Regions from separate parts of the Kitasatospora sp. NPDC048715 genome, predicted to be linked through region 3. Evidence: riboswitches for the same ligand, from Rfam matches in the RefSeq annotation. Region 3 holds a riboswitch; each other region holds the start of a gene.
The links. Region 3 has a riboswitch for cobalamin ahead of ACGFSC_RS06520 (prenyltransferase/squalene oxidase repeat-containing protein). Riboswitches for the same ligand answer to the same signal wherever they lie in the genome.
Positions count from the first base shown of each region.

Region 1: linked by a shared signal. The riboswitch ahead of metE (5-methyltetrahydropteroyltriglutamate--homocysteine S-methyltransferase) and the one ahead of ACGFSC_RS06520 (prenyltransferase/squalene oxidase repeat-containing protein) in region 3 are both predicted to bind cobalamin.
Region 2: linked by a shared signal. The riboswitch ahead of ACGFSC_RS25300 (cobalamin biosynthesis protein) and the one ahead of ACGFSC_RS06520 (prenyltransferase/squalene oxidase repeat-containing protein) in region 3 are both predicted to bind cobalamin.

Region 1 covers NZ_JBICVH010000019.1:131,333-134,601, reverse strand. The annotation lists gene metE (5-methyltetrahydropteroyltriglutamate--homocysteine S-methyltransferase) at 1-1,740, opposite strand, end outside; cobalamin riboswitch at 1,896-2,125, opposite strand; gene cobF (precorrin-6A synthase (deacetylating)) at 2,241-2,999, shown strand.
Region 2 covers NZ_JBICVH010000014.1:80,128-83,396, reverse strand. The annotation lists gene ACGFSC_RS25305 (cobyric acid synthase) at 1-774, opposite strand, end outside; gene ACGFSC_RS25300 (cobalamin biosynthesis protein) at 771-1,763, opposite strand; cobalamin riboswitch at 1,871-2,003, opposite strand; gene ACGFSC_RS25295 (hypothetical protein) at 2,351-3,269, shown strand, end outside.
Region 3 covers NZ_JBICVH010000002.1:638,616-641,884, reverse strand. The annotation lists gene ACGFSC_RS06520 (prenyltransferase/squalene oxidase repeat-containing protein) at 1-2,093, opposite strand, end outside; cobalamin riboswitch at 2,274-2,415, opposite strand; cobalamin riboswitch at 2,499-2,576, shown strand; gene ACGFSC_RS06515 (hypothetical protein) at 2,775-3,269, shown strand, end outside.

The DNA of each region.
Region 1 (3,269 bases), on a different contig from region 3:
GCGGACGAAGGACCAGGCGAGCATGGTGACCGGGCCGGTGAGCATGCCCTTGACCGGGCGGTCGGTCAGGCCCTGCGCGTAGCGGAACCAGTCGGTGGTCATCGGGTGCGGACGGGAGATGTCCCCGGCCAGCACCGGCGGGCGCACGTACCGGGTGCCGTACGACTGGACCCAGCCGTGCCGGGTGGCGAGGTAGCCGGTGAGCTGCTCGGCGAAGTACTGGACCATGTCGTTGCGCTCGGGCTCGCCGTGCACCAGGACGTCCAGCCCGGCCTTCTCCTGGTAGGCGACGACCTCGCGGACCTCCGCCTCCATCCGCTCCCGGTAGGCCGGGGCGTCGATCCGACCCGCCGTCAGATCGGCCCGGGCGGTGCGCAGTTCGGCGGTCTGGGGAAAGGAGCCGATGGTGGTGGTCGGCAGCAGCGGCAGCCCGAGCCGGGCGCGCTGGGCCTCGGCCCGCTGCGGGTACGCCTGGGCGCGCCGGGTGTCGTCGGCGGTGACGGCGGCGGCGCGGGCGCGCACCGCCGGGTCGCGGGTGATCGGGGAGTTGGCGCGGGAGGCGAGGTCGGCGCGGTTGGCGGCGAGCTCGGCGGTGATCGCGCCGGTGCCCTCGCGCAGGCCCCGGGCGAGCAGTGCCGCCTCGCCGGCCTTCTGTCGGGCGAAGGCCAGCCAGCGGGCGATCTGCGGGTCGATGTCGCGCTCCGCGGCGGCGTCGATCGGCACGTGCAGCAGCGAGCAGGACGGCGCCACGTCGACGGTGCCGGCGAGGCCGAGCAGGGTCGCCAGGGTCGCCAGTGACTTCTCCAGGTCGTTGATCCAGATGTTGCGCCCGTCGATCACCCCCGCCACCAGCCGCTTGCCGGGCAGGCCGCCGGCGGCGGCGAGGTCCTCCAGGTTGGCGGCGGCCGGGCCGGTGAAGTCCAGCGCCAGGCCCTCGACCGGGGCCTTGGCCAGCACCGGCAGCGCCTCGCCGAGCCGGTCGAAGTAGCTCGCGACCAGCAGCTTGGGCCGCTCGGTGAGACCGCCCAGCTCGCGGTAGGCGCGGGCGGCCGCGTTGAGCTCGGCCGGGGTGCGGTCCTGCACCAGCGCGGGCTCGTCCAGCTGCACCCACGCGGCGCCGGCGGCACGCAACTCGGCCAGCAGCCGGGCGTAGACGGGCAGCAGCCGGTCCAGCAGGGTGATCGGCTGGAAGTCGGCGGCCACCCCGGGCGCCGGCTTGGCGAGCAGCAGGTAGCTGACCGGCCCGACCAGCACCGGCCGGGCGGCGTGGCCGAGCAGCAGCGCCTCGCGCAGCTCGCCGACCGCCTTGGCCGGGTTCGCGGCGAACACCGTGTCCGGGCCCAACTCAGGTACCAGGTAGTGGTAGTTGGTGTCGAACCACTTGGTCATCTCCAACGGGGCGACGTCCTGGTTGCCGCGCGCCATCGCGAAGTACCCGGCCAGCGGGTCGGCGTCGACCGCCTCCCGGTGCCGCGGCGGGATCGCGCCGACCGCCACCGTGGTGTCCAGCACGTGGTCGTAGAGCGAGAAGTCGCCGGTCGGCACCTCCGCGACCCCCGCCTCGACGAGCTGCGCCCAGTTCGTCCGACGCAGGTCGGCGGCGGTCGCCAGCAGCGCCTCGGCCGCGACCGCGCCCCTCCAGTACCCCTCGATCGCCTTCTTCAATTCACGGCCCCGGCCCTGACGGGGGTATCCGTGGGCGGTGGCGACGCTCGCCGCGGCTGCGGACTTCGTGGTCAAGGGACTCTCCTTCGCGAGTCTGGATCCTCAAGTGCCCGGTGACGGCACGAGGACGCGAAGGGATGACGGACCGGACGGACGACCGCACCCGTGCGCGGCTCCGCCCGATGTGGTCGCCGACCCGCCCACGAGGTCACCGGATGGCCGCGCGCGAACGCTCGCGCACGGGCAGTGGCAGGTCTTCGGACTCGCGGGCACACCCACCTCGGCCGAAACCGGGGCGGACACCTACTGGCCGTCGCTTCCCAGACCCGTCCCGGGTCCAGTGCGTATGACGGCGGTCGTTCCCACTCACCGCTGCGGGGCAGTCCCGGATTCCCACCGGGTTCCCTCTTGCGACGCACCTGCCTGGCGGACAGGGCGAACCAGCTGCACCGCCAGCTTAGGGGCAAACCGTCGGCGTCGAGGCGGAAATCTCGCAAGGCGTCCGCGTGGTGAGACGCGGGCTCCGCGCCCGGCCCCGGGCGGCGCACCCGGGGGCGAACGGCAGAATGGCTCCCATGCGGCACATCTTCGTCATCGGCATCGGCGCGGGCGACCCCGACCACCTCACCCTGCAGGCGGTCAAGGCGATCGGTCGCACCGACGTCTTCTTCATCCTCGACAAGAGCGAGGAACGGCAGGACCTGATCGCGCTGCGTCGCCGGATGCTGGCCGACCACGGACGGCCCGGGCACCGCGTGGTCGCGGCGCCGGACGCCGAACGGGACCGCGCCACCCCCGCGTACGCGGCCGCCGTGGACGACTGGCGCGTCCGCCGCGCCGATCTGGTCGAACGGCTGGTCGCCGAGCACCTCGGCCCGGGCGAGAACGGCGCCTTCCTGGTCTGGGGCGACCCCGCCCTCTACGACAGCGTCATCGCCGTGGTGGACGACGTGTCGAACCGGGGCGGCGTGCCCTTCGCGTACGAGGTGGTCCCGGGCATCAGCAGCGTCTCCGCGCTCGCCGCCCGGCACCGCACCACATTGACCCGGGTCGGCCGGCCGGTGCAGATCACCACCGGCCGCCGCCTCGCCGAGGGTTTCCCCGAGGGGGTGGACGACGTGGTGGTGATGCTCGACGGCCGGGCCGCCTTCGCCGGGATCGACCCCGAGGGGCTGGAGATCCACTACGGCGCCTACCTCGGCACCCCCGACGAGGTGCTCGTCTCCGGTCCGCTCGCCGAGGCCGCCCCGCGCATCCGCGAGCTGCGTGAGCGGGCCCGGGAGCGCAAGGGCTGGATCATGGACACCTACCTGCTGCGACGCTCGGACGGCTGACCCGACGCCTGCCGGAAGTCCGACGGCCGGCCGGCACGCCCGGCGCCCGGCGATCCGGGCGTCGCCGACGGCGATGGCGATGGCGATGGCGGAACAGTTCCCGAACAGCCCGCACGATCGGCGTGCGGGCCTGCGGAGAACGGAGACTGACGGACCGTCAAGGGCAGTGGGTCCCGGCGGTCGGCAACACGGCAGCACGGCAGCACGGCAGCACGGCAGCACGGCGGAACGGCGGAACGGCGGAACGGCGGCGGAACGGGAACAGCGGCC
Region 2 (3,269 bases), on a different contig from region 3:
CAGCACGTCCGCGCCGTACGGCCCGGGCCCGTCCGCCCGGTCCACCACCGTCGACAGGTCCAGCGAGTCCTCGGCGTCCAGCCAGAGCCCGGGCAGCATCGGCAGCGTGCCCAGCACCGGACGGCCGGTCAGCCCGTGCAGCATCTCCAGCCCGGGCGCGAGCAGCCGCGCGTCACCGCGGAACTTGTTGACGAACCAGCCGGCCACGTGCCGCTGGTCCTCCGTCGACAGCAGCGCCAGCGTCCCGTACATCGCCGCGAAGACCCCGCCGCGGTCGATGTCCCCGACCACCACCACCGGCAGGGCGGCGGCCGTCGCCAGGCCCATGTTGGCGATGTCGCGGTCGCGCAGGTTGATCTCGGCGGGCGAGCCCGCGCCCTCGCAGACCACCACGTCGTAGCGGCCGCGCAGGTCCGCCAGGCACTCCAGGGCACGTTCCAGCAGGACGGGCTTGCGCTCGCGGTAGTCCAGCGCGCCCACCTCCGCCACCGGCCTGCCGAGCAGCACCACCTGGCTGCGGCCGTCCGCGCCCGGCTTGAGCAGCACCGGGTTCATCGCCGCCTCCGGCTCCACCCGGGCGGCCTGCGCCTGCATCGCCTGGGCGCGGCCGATCTCGGCGCCGTCGGCGGTGACGAAGGAGTTGAGCGACATGTTCTGCGCCTTGAACGGCGCGACCCGCACGCCCTGGCGGACGAGCCAACGGCAGATCCCGGCCGTCACCACGCTCTTGCCCGCGTCCGAGGTCGTCCCCGCGACCAGCAGCGCCTTGCTCATGCCCGTCCCCTCTTCCTCAGCAGCATCCGCAGCAGGACGTGCCCCGCGACCGTCGTACCCAGCGCCAGTGCGCCCACCCGCCGGGAGAGCGCACAGGCGCGCTCGATGTCGTCCACCGTCACCGGCCGCAGCTCCGCACCCAGCACGGGCCGGTGCTCCACCCGCTCGCCGTACCGCAGCGCCCCGCCCAGCCGTACGCCCACCGCGCCGGCGAACGCCGCCTCGGCCTGGCCCGCGTTCGGGCTCGGGTGCGCGGAGCCGTCGCGCCGCCAGACCCGCCAGGCCGTACGGGGCTCGGGCGCGGCGGCCACCGTCAGCAGCGCCGTCAGCCGGGCGCCCGGCCAGCCCGCCAGGTCGTCCAGCCGGGCCGAGGCCCAGCCGAACCGGGCGTGGCGCGGCGAGCGGTGACCCACCATCGCGTCCAGGGTGTTCACGGCGCGGAAGGCCAGCAGGCCGGGCGTGCCGGCCAGGGCGCCCCAGGTCAGCGCGTTCACCACGGCGTCGGCGGTGTTCTCGGCCACCGACTCGACCACCGCCCGGGCGATCTGCTGCCCGTCCAGCGCGCTCGGGTCCCGCCCGCACAGGTGCGGCAGCCGCTCCCGGGCGGCCGCGAGGTCGCCCGCGGCCAGCGAGCGGCCGATGGTGCGCGCCTCCCGGGTCAGCGAGGTGCCGCCGAGCACCGTCCAGGTCGCGGCCGCCGCCAGCACCGCCCGGCCCAGCGGACGCCGGCCCACCGTACGGTCCAGGGCGAGCGCGCCCGCCGCGACCGCGCCCACGCACAGTGCCGTGTACCCGGCCCCCGCGCCGCGGTCGTCGCGCCACAGCCGACGCTCCAGCCGGGTCGCGGCGCTGCCGAAGACGGCCACCGGATGGCCCCGGCGGGGGTCGGCGAAGCGGGCGTCGGCGACATGGCCCGCGACGGCGCCGAGCGCGAACGCGGCGGCGCGGGCCAGCGGGCGCGGCGAGGAGGAGGGCCCGAGCGGGGTCATCGGGGGCACGGCGGAAGGCAGCTCGGAGTCCGGTGGGGCGGGGCAGCCTGCATCGCGTGCGTGTCCTCACTCAGGGTCCGCGCCCTGGATCGACGTGACGGGGGCGAGAGTCTCCTGGCTTCCGGGTCGAACGCACCCCCGGAGCCTTCCAGCGGCCGTCGACGGCCGCCGTGGCGATGTTCCGAGCGTGCTCCCCGGTGACAGTGGCGGGACCGCGCCGGAATTCCACCGGCTTCCTCTCCATGCCTCCGTTTGGCCCCAGGATCCCATCACGGGCCCGAACCGGGAGTCAACCGAGGTCACGGAGGGGTTGGTCACACGCGGACGCCGCCGACGCGCCGGGATCGCCCGGCGCGGGGCCGCCCTCCACCGGGAACACCACGTCCCCTCCCACCGGGGCACCGCCGGCTCCGCCGCCCCGCCCTCACCACCGACACCCCTGCCGCCCGCTCCCGGCACCTCCTCGGCGCCGCCGGGCCGCCGCCCGGGTGACCCGGACGGCCCAGCCCGGTGGCCGGGCGGACGGAGCGCCGGTGAACTGGTGCCCGAACACCGTCCGGTCCGTGAGCAACAGAGCGGGGAGCGAAATGCGTTGGGGAACCGCCGCCGTCGTGGCGGCCGCCGCGGTCGGGGCCGCCGTGCTGGTGATCGGCCGTCGGGCCTCCGAGCGGACGGTCCGTCCGGTGGCCGCCGTCCCGAAGTCCGGGCCGGTCCTGGTCCGCGGCCTCGCCCCCGGCCGGGTCACCTTCACCCGCGGCCCCGAGAGCCTGCGCCCCGGCCGCTGGGCGGTCGAGTGGGCGGACGGCGGGCACGCGGTCGTCGAGGAGGTCCTGCACAGCGACGAGCGGGGCGTCACCCGCCGGCTGCTCCGCGCCGACCGGGGCACGCTCACCCCCGGCACCGAGGTCCGCTTCACCCCCCGGGTCCACCTCGGCGACCCCACCGAGGCACTCGGCCTCCCCTTCACCGACACCACCGCCGACGGCGAGCTCGGCGCCCTTCCCGCCTGGCGGCTCGACGGCAAGCGCGGCACCTGGGTGATCCTGGTGCACGGCCCCGAGGCCGACCGCCAGCAGACCCTCCCGGTGCTCCCCGTCCTCGACCGGCTCGGCCTGCCCGCCCTCGCCGTCACCTACCGCGGCGACCAGGGCGCCCCCGCCTCCCCGGACGGGCTCAGCCACTTCGGCGAGACCGAGTGGCGCGACATCGAGGCGGCGGTACGGCTGGCGCTCGACAGCGGCGCGGGCAAGATGATCCTCTACGGCTGGTCGGTCGGCGCGACCACGGCCCTCCAGACCGCGGCCCGCACCGCGTGGCCGCACGCCGTCAGCGGCCTCATCCTCGACTCGCCGGTGCTCGACCTCCCGGTCTCCGCCCGCCGGGACGCCGCCCGGGCCGGGTTCCAGGGCGTCGCCGCCGAGCTCGGGGCCCTGGCCGCGGAGGGCCGCACCGGCGTCGACCTCGCCGACTTCGCCCGCATCGCCGACGGCACCGACCTGCGGGTGC
Region 3 (3,269 bases):
CTCGGCCAGGAGCCGTCCGGGTGCTGCAGGCCCTTCAGGTAGGCGATCGCAGGGGCTGCGCCGGCGGCGTCGCCGGCCCGGAGCTGGGCCATGACGGCGAGCGCCTGGGAGAACACCGAGGTCGCGTAGACGTAGTTGCCGGGGGCGGCGCAGCCGGTGTCCGCGTCGGCCTTGGTGCACACCAGCGCGGCGAGGGCGGCGATCAGGTCGTGGCCGCCGAAGGCGCGCGGGTCGCGGCCCACGACCTCGGCGAGCAGCGCCTCCTTGCCGATGGACCCGCCGCCGGCGTACTCGGTGCCGATGGCCGTCCAGTCGTTGACGGTGCGCTCGCTCGCGTCCTTGCCCTGCTGGTCCAGGAAGTCGACGATCCGGCGCAGCGCGGCGTCGTCGGTGCCGGTGGCGGCCAGGGCGTAGGCGCCGTCGATGGTCAGGCCGAAGTCGGCGAAGGCCGGGAACCCCTCGTAGTAGTGACCGTCGATCAGCCGGGCCGGGTCGGTGAGGTAGGCGCTCCCCTTCGCGGCGTCGGGCTTCCTCCCGGCGGGCGTGGTCGGGGGCGTGGTGGTCGGCGTGGTCGGCGTGGTCGGCGGGGTGGTGGCGCCGTCCGGGTTGTGCCGGACGCTGGTGAGGTCGGTGTCGGTCAGGGCCAGGATGGCCTGTTCGGTGGCGGCGGCGTCCGGGTCGGTGGTCGACTCGTCGGGGCCGAAGCCGCCGTCCTTGCCCTGCCGGGCGGCGAGCCAGGCGGTGGCGGCGGCCTGTCGGGCGCCCTGGCCGGTGGCCCGGAAGGCCTGGGCGGCGCTCGCGGTGCTGGTGGTGTCGCCGGGGGCGCCGGCGTAGGGAAGGAGGGAGCCGTCGGGCTGCTGGCTCGCCGCGAGCCGGTCGGCGGCCTTCTCGGCGGCCGCCTCGTAGCCGGGGGCCGTGCGCAGGGCGAGGACGGCGATCGCGGTGGTGAGCGGGTCGGACTCGCAGTGGTCACCCGCGACGATCATCGAGCCGGCCATGCCGCCGTCGTCGCACTGGAGGACCGTGAACCGGGCGAGTGCCGGGGCGGGTGGGGTGATGCCGGCGCGCTGGAGCGCGATGACCCCGAGGGACTGGACCCAGGGCGAGGCCGCGCCGAGGAAGTCCCCGGCGGCGGTGCACTTCCCGTTCTCCCCGGCTGCCGTGCAGACGTGGTCGGTGAGCGCGGCAAGCGGGTCCCGCCCGCCGAAGGTGCGGGGGTCGCGGCCGGTGCTCTCGGCGACGAGGGCCAGCAGGGCGGCGGCTCTGGTGTCGGGTGCGCCGGCGGGGCCGTCGGGGTACAGGAAGGCATCGATGTGGTCGGCGAGGAAGCCGACCACCTTGCGCAGTGCCGGGTCCTGCGTTCCGGCGGCGGCGAGTGCGACGGCGGTGAGGGCGGTCCGGGGGTAGTCCGGCCCCGGGGCGGCCCAGTTCTCCATGTGGTCGCCGCCGACGAGCTGACCGGCCAGCCAGGCGGCCGCGGCGGCCGGATCACCGATGGGGGACGGCGTGCCGGTGGGGCTCGGCGTCCCCGGGGACGTGGCGGACGGCGAGGCGCTCGCGGAGGGGGACGAGGAAGGCGAAGGGGACGCCGAGGAGCCACCGTTCTTCGCGCGGACCGAGTCCGGGGTGAAGTCCGGCGCCCCGCTGGTGCCCCCGATGTCGGTGCCGCCGTACACCCAGGCCTCGACCTCGCCGGGCTTGGGCTGCTGCGTGCCGGCGCCGAACCGGCTGTAGGACCAGGTCTGTTGGCCGGGTGCGGCGATCCAGTACGACCAGTACGCGGTGGCCTGCGGGGTGTTGACGCACGGCTCCTCGGCCGGAGTCGGGTACTGGACACCGCCGTTGAAGGTCCCGGTGCCGAGTCGGCAGATGAAGGCGGGCCCGTCGTGCTCGGTGCCGGTCGTGGTGAATCCCGCGTTGTGCAGCAGGTTCATCCCCGTCGTCGGGTGGGCGTCACAGCCCCGGACGACCCCGCCGCCCCAGTGGCTGAAGTCGACGGCGACGATCGCGCCCGTCGTCGCCGTGCACTGCTCGATCGGATCGGCTGCCGCGGAGCCGGGGTGGCCCAGCAGGACGGTTCCTCCCGCGGCCACTGCGACGGCCGTGGTGATCAGAAGCGAGCCCAGTTCTCTGCTTCTGTGACGCGTAGGACTGCTGCTGACCCTCACCGGCGACTCCCCGATCGGTCGTCGGGGTCCCACGGCGCAGCCGACGGCTCTCCCCGGCACGGGGCGCCGTCGCGACCGCGTCGTAGTCCACGACGACGCATGTACTCATGAACAAGGCCCCGGCGCAGGCATTCCGGCTCACCGGCCCTTGCGGGCGGGTCTACGGTTGCGGGTCAGCGCCGGAATCGGACCGGCTTCCCCTGACTGCCGAGGACTAAAAAGCGGTTCATCACACCATGTGCTCGGAGTCGTCGTCAACGAGTCGTCATGTCACTTTCGCCACCTCGTAGATCCGTTCACGGGTGCGGTAACGTCCGCGGTGGCCGAGCGGGGGAATCCGGTGCGAATCCGGAGCTGACGCGCAGCGGTGTGGGGCGGTGGTTGCACCGGCCCCGAGCCCGAATGCCCGCGCGGTCGTGCAGCACCAGCACCAGCCCGCCCACGCGATCCGGGCGGCCGCCGCCCCGTACCACCGCGCTCTCGGACGAGCGCTGGGGTCCCGGGGCAGGACCGGCGCGCCCGTCACCCCAAGGAGCCCGTTCCGTGTCCGTTCCCGCGCACTCGCGCTTCGTCTCCTCACGCCTCGCTTCCGCGGCGACCGTCTCGATGGCCGCCTGCGCCCTCCTGATGTCGGCCGTCCCTGCGCACGCCACCGCCTCGCCGAGCCAGATAGCCACCTCCAGGACCACCGGCGTCACGTACCTCAAGTCCCTCCAGGCCGCCGACGGCAGTTACGTCACCGGCGGCGGGCTCTCCAACGAGTGGGCCTTCAGCGCGCTCGCCGCCGCCGGCACCGCCGCGGCCGATGTCGCCCCTGGCGGTGACACGAGCAAGAACGCGCGCCTGGTCTACCGCAACCAGCTCGCCGCGAGCAGTTGGCCGAGCACCTCGCCGGTCGTCACCGACTACGAGCGTGGCATCCTCAACTCCTACGCGGCCGGCATCGACCCCGCGCGGATCGGCCCGGGCCGCAACCTCGTGGCCGACCTCGCCGCCTACTGGCAGACCGCCGAACCCGGCTACTACGGCCCGTCCGCGAACTTCAACGGGACCGTCTTCGGCCTGCTCGCCCTCGGCGGCGCCAAGACCCGGAGCGGCGGA